2 linked regions of the Butyricimonas faecalis genome follow. The protein of the gene in region 1 binds, or shares a complex with, the protein of each later gene. Links are inferred from orthologs where the notes say so. Each region holds a gene or a part of one and is shown in the gene's direction. Other genes may lie near its edges.

Region 1 (6,174 bases):
GAATCAGTCCAAGTTCATGCAGAATTTCTCGAAGGATGATGTATTCCAGAAATTGGATAACGTGTTTGTCGGTCATTTGGAACAGTACTATAACAGTAACAAGATCGAGTATAACAAGTATTTGGATTTCTTGAAGAGTTCCGGTTACGAGCATTATGACGTGGTGGCTGATTATTTTTATATCAAGCAATTGCGAGCAGAGCGTAAGTCTGAAGATTATTTCTATAAAGCTAGAAAATTATTCCGTTATTTCCCCGAGAACAGGAAAATGATCAAGGAGATCACCGATGGGGCGTTGGAGATCATGAATGATGTTTCGCGTTTGAAGGTGATTCAGTTGTGGGCAGGTAAGACTGTCGAGTCAAAGAAAGATTTTGATGCCCTTTACAATTATGCTTTGATTTCTAACAAATGTGGTTTCGAGGATGTTGCTAAAAGATATGCTAAAATAGCTACTTCTTTGGCAGAAGAGTCTTCTAACCAGACGATGATGGAGAGAGCCAAGAAATTGTTACAGTTGGTAAATTAAGATTTGTAACAAAAATATAGCAGGGAGTGGTCGCGAAGATTACTCCCTTTTTTTGTATCTTCGCAATCTGAATAGATAAGATTGAAAATGGAAAAGAAAGGTTTGATTGTTGCCGTTGACGGCCATTCTTCTACGGGAAAAAGCACGGTATCTAAAATACTGGCAGCTCGTTTGGGTTACACGTATATCGACACGGGTGCCATGTACCGGATCGTGACGTTGAAAGCGATGCGTGAGGGGCTGATTAAAGACGGGAACGTGGATGATGAGAAATTGAAAGAAGTGCTTCCGACCATTATTTTCGGTTTTAAATATAACGAGGGGAAGAAGTGTTATGAATCTTACATGAATGGCGAGTATGTAGAGACGGCCATTCGCGGGTTGGAGGTTTCTGATAACGTGAGTTTGATTGCCGCGTTGCCTTACGTGCGGGAGTTGCTTGTTGAGAAGCAGCGGGAAATGGCAAAAGAGGGGGGCGTGATCATGGATGGAAGGGATATAGGGAGTGTCGTGTTCCCTCATGCAGAGGTGAAGTTCTTTATGACGGCGAGTCCTGAAGTACGGGCCCAACGGCGCTACAAGGAGTTGATCGAGAAGGGGGAAAAAGTGACTTACGAAGAGGTGGAAGCGAATGTCCGGAAACGGGATTATATCGACGAGCACCGGGAAACAAGCCCTTTGGTGAAGACGCCGGATGCCGTGTTGATTGATAATGGCGATATGACCGTGGAGGAAGAAGTGGAAGAGATGTTAAAGATCATTCGTTCAAGGTATGAAAGTAGAAATTGACGAGAATTCCGGTTTCTGTTTTGGGGTTGTGAACGCGATTGCCAAGGCGGAGGAAGAGTTGCAACATGGAAGATTATATTGCATAGGAGATATTGTGCATAATAGTTTGGAGGTGGAGCGATTGAAACAACTGGGATTGAGTACGATAGATCATGATGAATTTGCCCGTTTGAAGGCATGCCGGGTGTTGTTCAGGGCTCATGGTGAACCGCCGAGTTCTTATGAATTGGCAAAGAAGAACGGGATTGAGGTGATTGATGCCTCGTGTCCTGTGGTATTGAATTTGCAGAAGAAAATACGAGAGGCGTACGAGGGGGTGAGAGCGAACGGGGGGCAGATCGTGATTTATGGAAAAAGAGGACATGCCGAGGTGAACGGGTTGGTAGCACAGACGAATGATGAGGCACTGATTATCGAGCAAGAGGAAGATTTGAAATATATCGATTTTTCTCGGCCGGTGATATTGTTTTCTCAAACGACTAAAAGTTTGGACGGTTTCAAGCGTGTGGTGGAGTTGGTGAAGGAGAATGCCAGAAGTTCTGTGGTGGTAAACGATACGATTTGTCGTAAGGTGGCCAATAGAATCCCGCAGTTGAAGGATTTTGCAGCACGACACGATGTGATCTTGTTTGTTAGTGGGGAAAAGAGTTCCAACGGTAAGCAGCTTTTCGAAGTTTGTCGAGAAGTGAATCCCCGGACTTATTTCGTGCAGGGGGTGAAAGACCTGCGTGACGAGATGTTTGACGAGGCCGGGAGTGTTGGGATTAGCGGGGCAACTTCAACACCGAGGTGGGTGATGGAAGAGATAAAAGAGGGGTTGGAAGCTGAAAGCTAAAAGTTAAAGACTAAAAACTAAAAGCTAAAAGATTTTCAATTAAACATTGTTTTTATGGGAAAGATTAAAAAAATAGGAGTTTTAACTTCAGGAGGTGATGCTCCGGGTATGAATGCCGCGATTCGGGCAGTTGTGAGAGCCGCTATTTTTAATGGCTGTGAGGCTTATGGTATTTACGATGGATACGAGGGGTTAATAGCAGGAAATATTGTGCGTATGCATTCCCATGACGTAAGTAATATTATTCAACGCGGAGGTACTATCTTGAAGACGGCCCGCAGCGAGGAATTCCGTACACCGGAGGGGCGTACGAAAGCTTACGAGAAGATGCAAGAATTGGGAATTGATGCCTTGGTGGTGATCGGTGGGGATGGAACTTTTTCCGGGGCCCGGTTGTTTTGCCAAGAGCATAACGTGCATGTTGTAGGGATTCCCGGTACGATAGATAATGATCTTTACGGGACGGATTACACGATCGGGTATGATACGGCAGTAAATACGGTGGTAGAGGCCGTGGATAAGATACGGGATACGGCAAGTGCTCATAATCGTTTGTTCTTTATCGAGGTTATGGGACGGGATGCCGGATTTATCGCTTTACGTTCGGCTGTAGCCACGGGGGCCGAAGCTGTTCTGGTTCCGGAGATCGAGACGGATCTGAATGATTTGGATCGTTACTTGGAGCATGATTACAAACCTCATAAGTCGAGTGGTATCGTGATCGTGGCAGAAGGTGATAAATCGGGTGGGGCGTACACGATTGCCGACCGGATTGCCAAAAAGCATCCCGAATATGACGTGCGGGTAACGGTTTTAGGTCATATCCAGAGAGGGGGATCTCCTTCCGCTTTTGACCGTGTGACGGCTAGCACGTTGGGTGTGGCGGCGGTGGATGCTTTGTTGGATGATCAAACCAGTATCATGGTTGGGATTATGAATAAGGATATTGTTCATGTTCCTTTCAACAAGGCTATCAAGAATTCAAAACCGTTGAATCATAATTTGTTGGATATTACGGAAGTTTTGGCTATTTAAAATCTAAAATTAATTCGTTTGTTGTACGCAGATGTCATTATCCCTCTGGGAGTGGAGAGTTTTTTTACTTATTCGGTACCGGAAGAATATGAACATTCGGTAACGGTAGGTACGCTCGTGGTCGTTTCATTTGTTAAGAATAAACGTTACACGGGTGTTGTCTACGCGTTGCATACGAATCCGCCTGTCGGGTTTGAAACGAAACCGATAGAACGGGTTATAGAGGAAGGTTTTGCTCTTTCTGCTTCTCATTTGAAATTTCTATTGTGGCTTAGTGAATATTACATGACTCCACCGGGAGAGGTCACGCGTGCCGCATTACCTGTTTCGATGCGTTTGGAGAGTTACACGAGTTTGAGTTTGGTGAATGGTTGGGAAGAAAAACTGGCAGATGAAAGTGAATTAAGCCGGGAAGAGAGAGAAATTATGGGAGTTTTTCGAGAAAGAGGCGAGATGTGTATGGCTGAAGTTGAAAAGCTCTTGAAGAGAAAGGATGTCTATGTTGCTGTTCGAGCTTTGTTGGAAAAAGAAATTATCGGGATTAAAGAGTCGGTAGATGATTTGTTCAAACCGAAAGTTGAACGTTGGGTGAGATGGAAACGAAAGTTTTCGAGTGAAGAGTTGGACGGGATTCTTGATGGTTTGAAACGGGCAAAGGCTCAATACAAGATGTTGTGTGATTGGGTATATTATAGTGACGAGCATCACGTAGAGTGTTTGCCTAGAACGGAGTTTGTTCAGAAAATCGGTAATTCTGTCGCGGCTTTGAAGGGATTGTGTGAACGGGGCGTGTTGGAGGTTATTGTGCGAGAAGTCAGTCGTTTGGAGGTGTCTGAAGAGGAAGTGGGGGAGGTACATGCGTTGTCGGAGGCACAGGAAAAGGTGTTGGGCGATATTCTGGGATGTTACTGGGAAAAAGATTGTGTTTTGTTGCAGGGGGTAACTTCTTCGGGTAAAACGGAAATATATATTCATTTGATACAAGAGACGCTAAGGCAAGGGAAGCAGGTGTTGTATTTGTTGCCGGAAATCGCCTTGACCGTGCAGATCGTGAAGCGATTGCGACGGGTTTTCGGAGATCAAGTCGGTGTCTATCATTCGGGTATGGCCGATAGTGCCCGGGCAGAGATGTGGCGTAAACAGAACGGTACGAATCCTTATCCCGTGGTGTTGGGCGTGCGGTCGTCCGTGTTTTTGCCTTATCAGCGATTGGGATTGGTCATTGTTGACGAGGAGCATGAAAGTTCTTACAAGCAAAAAGAACCGGCACCCCGCTATAACGGTCGCGATGCCGCGATCATGCTCGGCAAGATGAGTGGGGCAAAAATATTGTTGGGGTCTGCAACCCCTTCTTTTGAAAGTTATCAGAATGCATTGAGCGGGAAATATGGTTTCGTGCAACTGACAACCCGCTACGGGGAAGTGATGATGCCGGAGTTGTTGTTCGTGGATATGAAAGAGTATCGTCGTAAAAAGATGATGAAAGGGTGTTTTACTCCGGTTTTATACGAGGAGATGAAACGGGTGTTGGAGAACGGGATGCAGGTGATTTTATTTCAGAATAGACGGGGATATTCGACTTATTTACAATGTGACCGTTGCGGTTCTATCTTGAAATGCAAGCATTGCGATGTGAGTATGACTTATTATCGCTATCGGAATACGCTGAATTGTCATTATTGCGGGAGTTTGCGGGCAGTTCCGGCCGTGTGCCAGGATTGTGGGCAGGGACATTACGTGAATCGTACCCCGGGAACGGAACGGATCGAGGAAGACGTGAAACAGTATTTTCCGGAGGCCCGGGTTGCCCGGATGGACTTGGATGTGATAAGTAATAAGGCAAAGTTCAGGGCTTTGATCGATGATTTTGAGAGTGGAAATTTGGATGTGTTGATCGGCACTCAGATGGTGTCGAAAGGGTTGGATTTTGAGCGGGTGAAGCTTGTCGGGGTGATGGATGCCGATAGTCTGGTCGGTTTTCCCGATTTTCGGGCAGAGGAACGGGCCTATGATATGTTGATGCAGGTGAGCGGGCGTAGTGGGCGTAAGGGAGAACGCGGTAAGGTCGTGATCCAAGTCGTGGATAGGCAGAATCGGGTGTATCAATTGGTGGGGAAGGAGGATTATCATGGGTTTTACACCCTGTTGTCCCGGGAACGGGAGATGTTTAATTATCCGCCTTTTTCCAGGTTAATCCAGATTGAATTGAGGCATGTGGATGAGGTGGTTTTGAGGAATGCGGCAAATGAGCTTGCCCGACAGATGAGGGAACGATTGGAGCGCAGGGTATGCGGTCCGGCAGAGCCGGATGTGTCCCGGGTGAGAAAAATGTATCGGATTCAGATATTAATTAAGGCAGAGCAAGGACTCTCCCTGTCAAAGTTGAAAATATTTTTGAAACAAAAATGTGATGAATTGGCAAAAACTCCCGTGGGTAAGGGGGTGCGGGTTTATTTTGATGTCGATCCTTTGTAATGGGGTATTGTTGGCATAAAAGTCTGGATTTATCTGTTTTTCGAGAACGATCTGTTAACAAGTGTGTCGTGAGAAAAGGGCAAATGTTAAAGAATAGGTCGTATTTTACTTATAAACCGTATTTTAAGGCAGGATTAAAATTTATTTGGGAAAACCTTAAAGTTTATCTTAACATTATTTAGTATCTTTGATTTTAACATTTGGCGGAATAATCTCTATTTTTGGAAAAACGGAAAACGGTGGAGATGTAAATTCACTTTTGGGGAAAATTGAAACCGAAGAGGAATATTTGACGTTAGACGAAGTAGTAATATAAATCAATATAAAAATCAATGATATGAATACGGTTGATATCAAAGCATTGAACGAGCGCATACAACAAGAGAGTTCTTTTGTGGATATGATTAGCATGGAGATGAACAAAGTGATCGTTGGACAGAAACACTTGGTGGAAGGACTGATGATCGGTATGCTTTCTAATGGACATATTTTGTTGGAGGGGGTTCCCGGT
Region 2 (4,590 bases), 2.6 Mb from region 1 along the record:
ACACCCGGGACGACGCCTCAAGTCCCTCCTCCGTCCAGCGAGTCTTCAAGGCAGAAAAACGTTTGTTTTTCTCCAGCAAACAAATCACGGATTTTTCCGGGAACTTCCCGCTAACCTGCAAACGGGCACTTTTCATCAACGGGTATATTTGTTTTCCGGTAGAAAACACCTCTATCGTCTCGACACTATCTCTCAAGCAGGAATACACCACAGATTTGCACACGATCGGATGGGATAAAGCATCAGCCTCCAACCACAGGGTATATTTCCCTTTTTTCAAACTATCACTTTGGTGGTTCATCAATAATTTTTCCCCCTCGGCCAAGCCCCATTCCAGCGAGGGGAATTTACCCCATAACTGGAACATGATCTTGGAACGATTTCCATTTATATCCGACAAATCGACCACGACATCCACCACGCTGTCTTTCTCAACCAGGATGAATCCCCTATCCTGGTTACAAACGGACAACAATTGTTCTTGATAATTACCGAAAGTCAAATAGACCAACCGGCTATCTCGATAATGATGAAAATCTTTAAGCTCGTTAACCAGAAAGGTCTGATCAAAAGAAAGTTCATTCATGATCATCTTAAAAACCTCCCGACCATTAGCACTCACGCTCAAGTCATACACGCCCAACTTGTTCCAAGAATCTTTCATGTAGTCGTCAGATTGTACCCCGATGCCAACCCTTCCGGCAGGCACACAGACCCGACCTCCCCGGAATACCCGGTTGCCCGTATTTTTCACCTCAACCCGGTAGGGCGAAGTACGTAGTCCCTCGTTCGAAACCGGGTACACGTAAACTCCCCGCACGTTCGGTCCGGTCTGATCTTTCACCAAAAGGAAGCGCAAGGGGTTCAAGACATGCTCCGTTTTCGTGTCACGCACCTCAAAATGCAAATGAGGACCACCCGAAGACCCGGTATTCCCGCTATAAGCTATCGTGTCGCCCGCGTGAAAACGGAGTTCATACCCCAGCATATTCTCGTCCACTTCGAATGACTCCTTATTATATTGTATATTTCTCACGACTTTCGCCACCCGGGGTGAAAAACGACTTAAGTGAGCATACACCGTGGTGATTCCCCCTTCATGCTCGAGGTACAAAGCATTCCCGTACCCCGTGGCAGAAACTTTTACGCGAGCCACGATGCCCTCTTTCACGCAAATCACCGGCAGTCCTTCTCGCCCTTCAGTTTTAAAATCCAGTCCCGAATGCAGGTGTGTCGCTCTCAATTCTCCGAAATTTCCACTCAATAGCGGAATATTTTTCAACGGGTAAAGCAACGTGTCCGTTCGCGCCCAAACGTTTGATGATAAAAGAAGTAACATCAATAATAAAACTCCAAACCCTCTCCACATTATTTTATCTGTCATATAAAAACCATTAAATCCATGGCAAAATTAATAACACTATTGATATTTAAAAGAAATTATTCTATCTTTGTGGTGTAAAGATTATGTTATGACAGCAAAACAAGATGCCGTTATTAACGAGCTAAACACGAAAGTTGAACGACTGATAAAACTATATATATCCTCACTGGACAAAAACAGAGAGATGGATACAGAGATGAAAGAACTCCGGATCCAAATCGAGCGGATGAAAAGTGAGAACATGAAATTACATGAAGAAATCAAAACATTGAAGGTGGCTACCGCTATCTCGACCGGAGAAGGAAGTTCCGAGGCCAAAAATAGAATAAGCCAACTTGTGCGGGAGATTGATAAATGTATTGCTCTTTTGAATAATTAAATATGAATGATAAACTTACTATTACGCTAAATATAGCCGGTAGGCCCTGCGTTCTGACCATAGAGAGAGAGGAAGAAGAGGAGATCAGAAAAGCTGCTCAACTGATTAATAGTAAGATTGCGAAATATAGGGAGAAGTATGCGACTGCTGATCCCGTTGATTTTCTAGCTGTTACCGCGTTACAATTCACGGTAAAGATGCTGGAAGCTGAAAGACGAAACGACGTGGAGCCCATATTAGACGAGGTGAAGAAGATTAGTAGCAGGCTCGACGAAGTGATGAAAGAGTAAAAAAGAAGAGTTCTTTGAAAAGGAAATAGATATACCCGCATTATTTCGTATTTAACTGGAAAACTCAACACTTAACCAATTAGAGTGAAGCTTAGTTAGCCAAAGACAGGCCTCAACCCTTCGGGGTTCCTTCGGGACGGTGGAAGTTTGAATCTGACGGCAGCTCTACCCGTGTCTAACAGGGGTTTTTTAAAGAAGAAATGATGCGGGTTTTTTGTATGAACAAAAAACACCAAAATATTATATAACCATAAATTCAAGTTTCGAATATGACAACAATAATAATTACCGGTGTTATTGCTTTAGCGGTGGGATTTATTCTCGGATACCTGCTAATCAACATGACCTTGAAATATAGGAGCAAAAACATCATCAAAGAAGCGGAAGCGGAGGCAGAAGTCATTAAAAAAGACAAGATTCTGCAAGCCAAGGAGAAATTCTTGCAGATAAAGGCTGAACACGAGAAACAAGTGAATGCCCGTAACAGCAAAATCCTTTTAGCGGAAAACAAGCTAAAACAAAAAGACGCCGAGTTGGCCCGCAAAATGGAAGAGTGCCAACGCAAGATCAAAGACACGGAGACACAACAAGAGACACTGAACGCCCAGAAAGAGTTACTGGAAAAGAAACACGCGGAACTGGATAAATTCAAAAAGCAACAGATCGAGCAACTGGAAGCCATTTCCGGGATGTCTGCCGATCAGGCAAAGGAAAAACTCATCAGTTCTTTGAAAGACGAGGCCGAAACCGAAGCGATGTCCTACGTGAACGAGATCATGGAAGAGGCAAAAATGACGGCAAACATGGAAGCGAAAAAAATCGTGGTAAAAACCATTCAACGGGTGGCCACGGAAACCGCTACCGAGAACGCTGTATCTATATTCCATATCGATTCGGACGAGATCAAGGGACGTATCATCGGACGGGAAGGACGTAACATCCGGGCCCTGGAAGCTGCCACCGGAGTTGAAATCATCGTGGACGACACCCCGGAAGCAATCGTGCTCTCCGGATTCGACCCGGTAAGACGCGAAATCGCCCGCCTTTCACTCCATCAACTAGTTACCGACGGACGTATTCACCCGGCTCGGATCGAGGAAGTAGTTAATAAGGTAAAGAAACAAATCGAAGAAGAGATTATAGAAACCGGAAAACGTACAACCATTGACTTGGGTATTCACGGGTTGCATCCGGAATTGATTCGGTTGGTCGGTAAAATGAAATACCGTTCGTCTTACGGGCAGAACTTGTTACAGCACGCTCGCGAAACAGCCAACCTTTGTGCCATCATGGCCGCGGAACTAGGCTTGAACGTGAAGAAAGCGAAGCGTGCCGGATTATTGCACGATATTGGTAAAGTACCCGATGATGAGCCGGAATTACCGCACGCAATCCTCGGCATGCGCCTGGCAGAGAAGTACAAGGAGAAACCGGATATTTGCAACGCTATCGGTGCTCACCACGAGGAGATCGAGATGACCACGTTAATCGCCCCGATCGTTCAGGCTTGTGATGCCATCTCAGGCGCACGCCCGGGTGCAAGACGGGAAGTAGTCGAGTCATACATCAAACGGTTGAAAGAGATGGAAGACCTGGCCCTCTCCTACAATGGAGTTGTCAAGACTTACGCCATCCAGGCAGGACGGGAATTGCGAGTAGTTGTGGGAAGCGAGAAAGTCTCCGATGCAGAAGCCGAGAAGATTTCATACGAGATCGCTAAAAAAATTCAAGACGAAATGACCTATCCCGGACAGGTGAAAGTCACGGTAATTCGAGAAACACGCGCTATAAATTACGCGAAATAATTAAAAGTCCGGTCATTTTTGCCGGACTTTTAATTTACAGGTGGCAGGTTGCAGGTTCAAAGCCAAAGGCTTAACTGGCAACCTGTAACTTTTTAATCCAACCGAAACGGCAGGATTAAAAACCCCCAAACATTTGTCCCGTATTATTTGTTTTACTAAATTTGGTTGCTTAAAAAGTAAACAGCATATGGAACCTATAAAATCATCAGAATTAATCACGAACGATGACGGAAGTGTTTTTCACCTTCACCTTCACCCCGAAGATCTGGCAGAACAGGTGATCCTCGTGGGTGATCCTTCCCGAGTAGAAATGATAGCCTCGTATTTCGAGAAGATAGAAATCAGAAAAAGTAACCGGGAATTTTGTACCATTACCGGATATTACAAGGGATACCGCCTGTCGGTTATCTCTACGGGAATCGGGCCGGATAACATCGACATCGTGATGAATGAACTGGATGCTTTGGTCAACATCGACCTACACACGAAAGAGATTAAAGAGCAAAAGAAGACATTAAATATAGTACGAATCGGGACTTCCGGTTCCGTACAGGCAGATGTACCCGTACATTCATTCGTGATCTCGGAGATGAGCCTTGGTATTGACGGGGTATTGCGTTTCTACCGGGACAACGAGATGATATGTGATGCCGCTTTCGAGGAGGCCTTTATCAAGGAATGCCACTGGGCTCCCTTAGCTGCCCGCCCGTACGCGGTTAAAGCATCCAAGAG

What was found.
Region 2: pfkA (region 1) and rny share a complex: the UniProt entries of both Bacillus subtilis proteins name them as parts of the possible RNA degradosome complex. The link is inferred for Butyricimonas faecalis from one-to-one orthologs.

What each region holds. Positions count from the first base shown.
Region 1 is NZ_CP032819.1:4,863,533-4,869,706, forward strand. What follows is about bases 1,212-4,197. They hold pfkA (6-phosphofructokinase), read left to right. Parts: upstream 1,212-2,207; coding sequence 2,208-3,188; downstream 3,189-4,197. Other genes in these bases: cmk ((d)CMP kinase), read left to right, coding at 1,212-1,318; D8S85_RS20710 (4-hydroxy-3-methylbut-2-enyl diphosphate reductase), read left to right, coding at 1,302-2,153; priA (replication restart helicase PriA), read left to right, coding at 3,207-4,197. In the rest of the region: D8S85_RS20700 (hypothetical protein), read left to right, coding at 1-529; more of cmk, read left to right, coding at 617-1,211; more of priA, read left to right, coding at 4,198-5,663; D8S85_RS20725 (AAA family ATPase), read left to right, coding at 6,001-6,174. UniProt on the Bacillus subtilis protein: Catalyzes the phosphorylation of D-fructose 6-phosphate to fructose 1,6-bisphosphate by ATP, the first committing step of glycolysis.
Region 2 is NZ_CP032819.1:2,215,174-2,219,763, forward strand. The notes cover bases 1,594-4,590. They hold rny (ribonuclease Y), read left to right. Parts: upstream 1,594-2,322; coding sequence 2,323-3,858; downstream 3,859-4,590. Other genes in these bases: D8S85_RS09755 (hypothetical protein), read left to right, coding at 1,594-1,763; D8S85_RS09760 (cell division protein ZapA), read left to right, coding at 1,766-2,053; D8S85_RS09770 (nucleoside phosphorylase), read left to right, coding at 4,046-4,590. Outside these bases: D8S85_RS09750 (M23 family metallopeptidase), read right to left, coding at 1-1,384; more of D8S85_RS09755, read left to right, coding at 1,473-1,593. UniProt on the Bacillus subtilis protein: Endoribonuclease that initiates mRNA decay. Initiates the decay of all SAM-dependent riboswitches, such as yitJ riboswitch. Involved in processing of the gapA operon mRNA, it cleaves between cggR and gapA.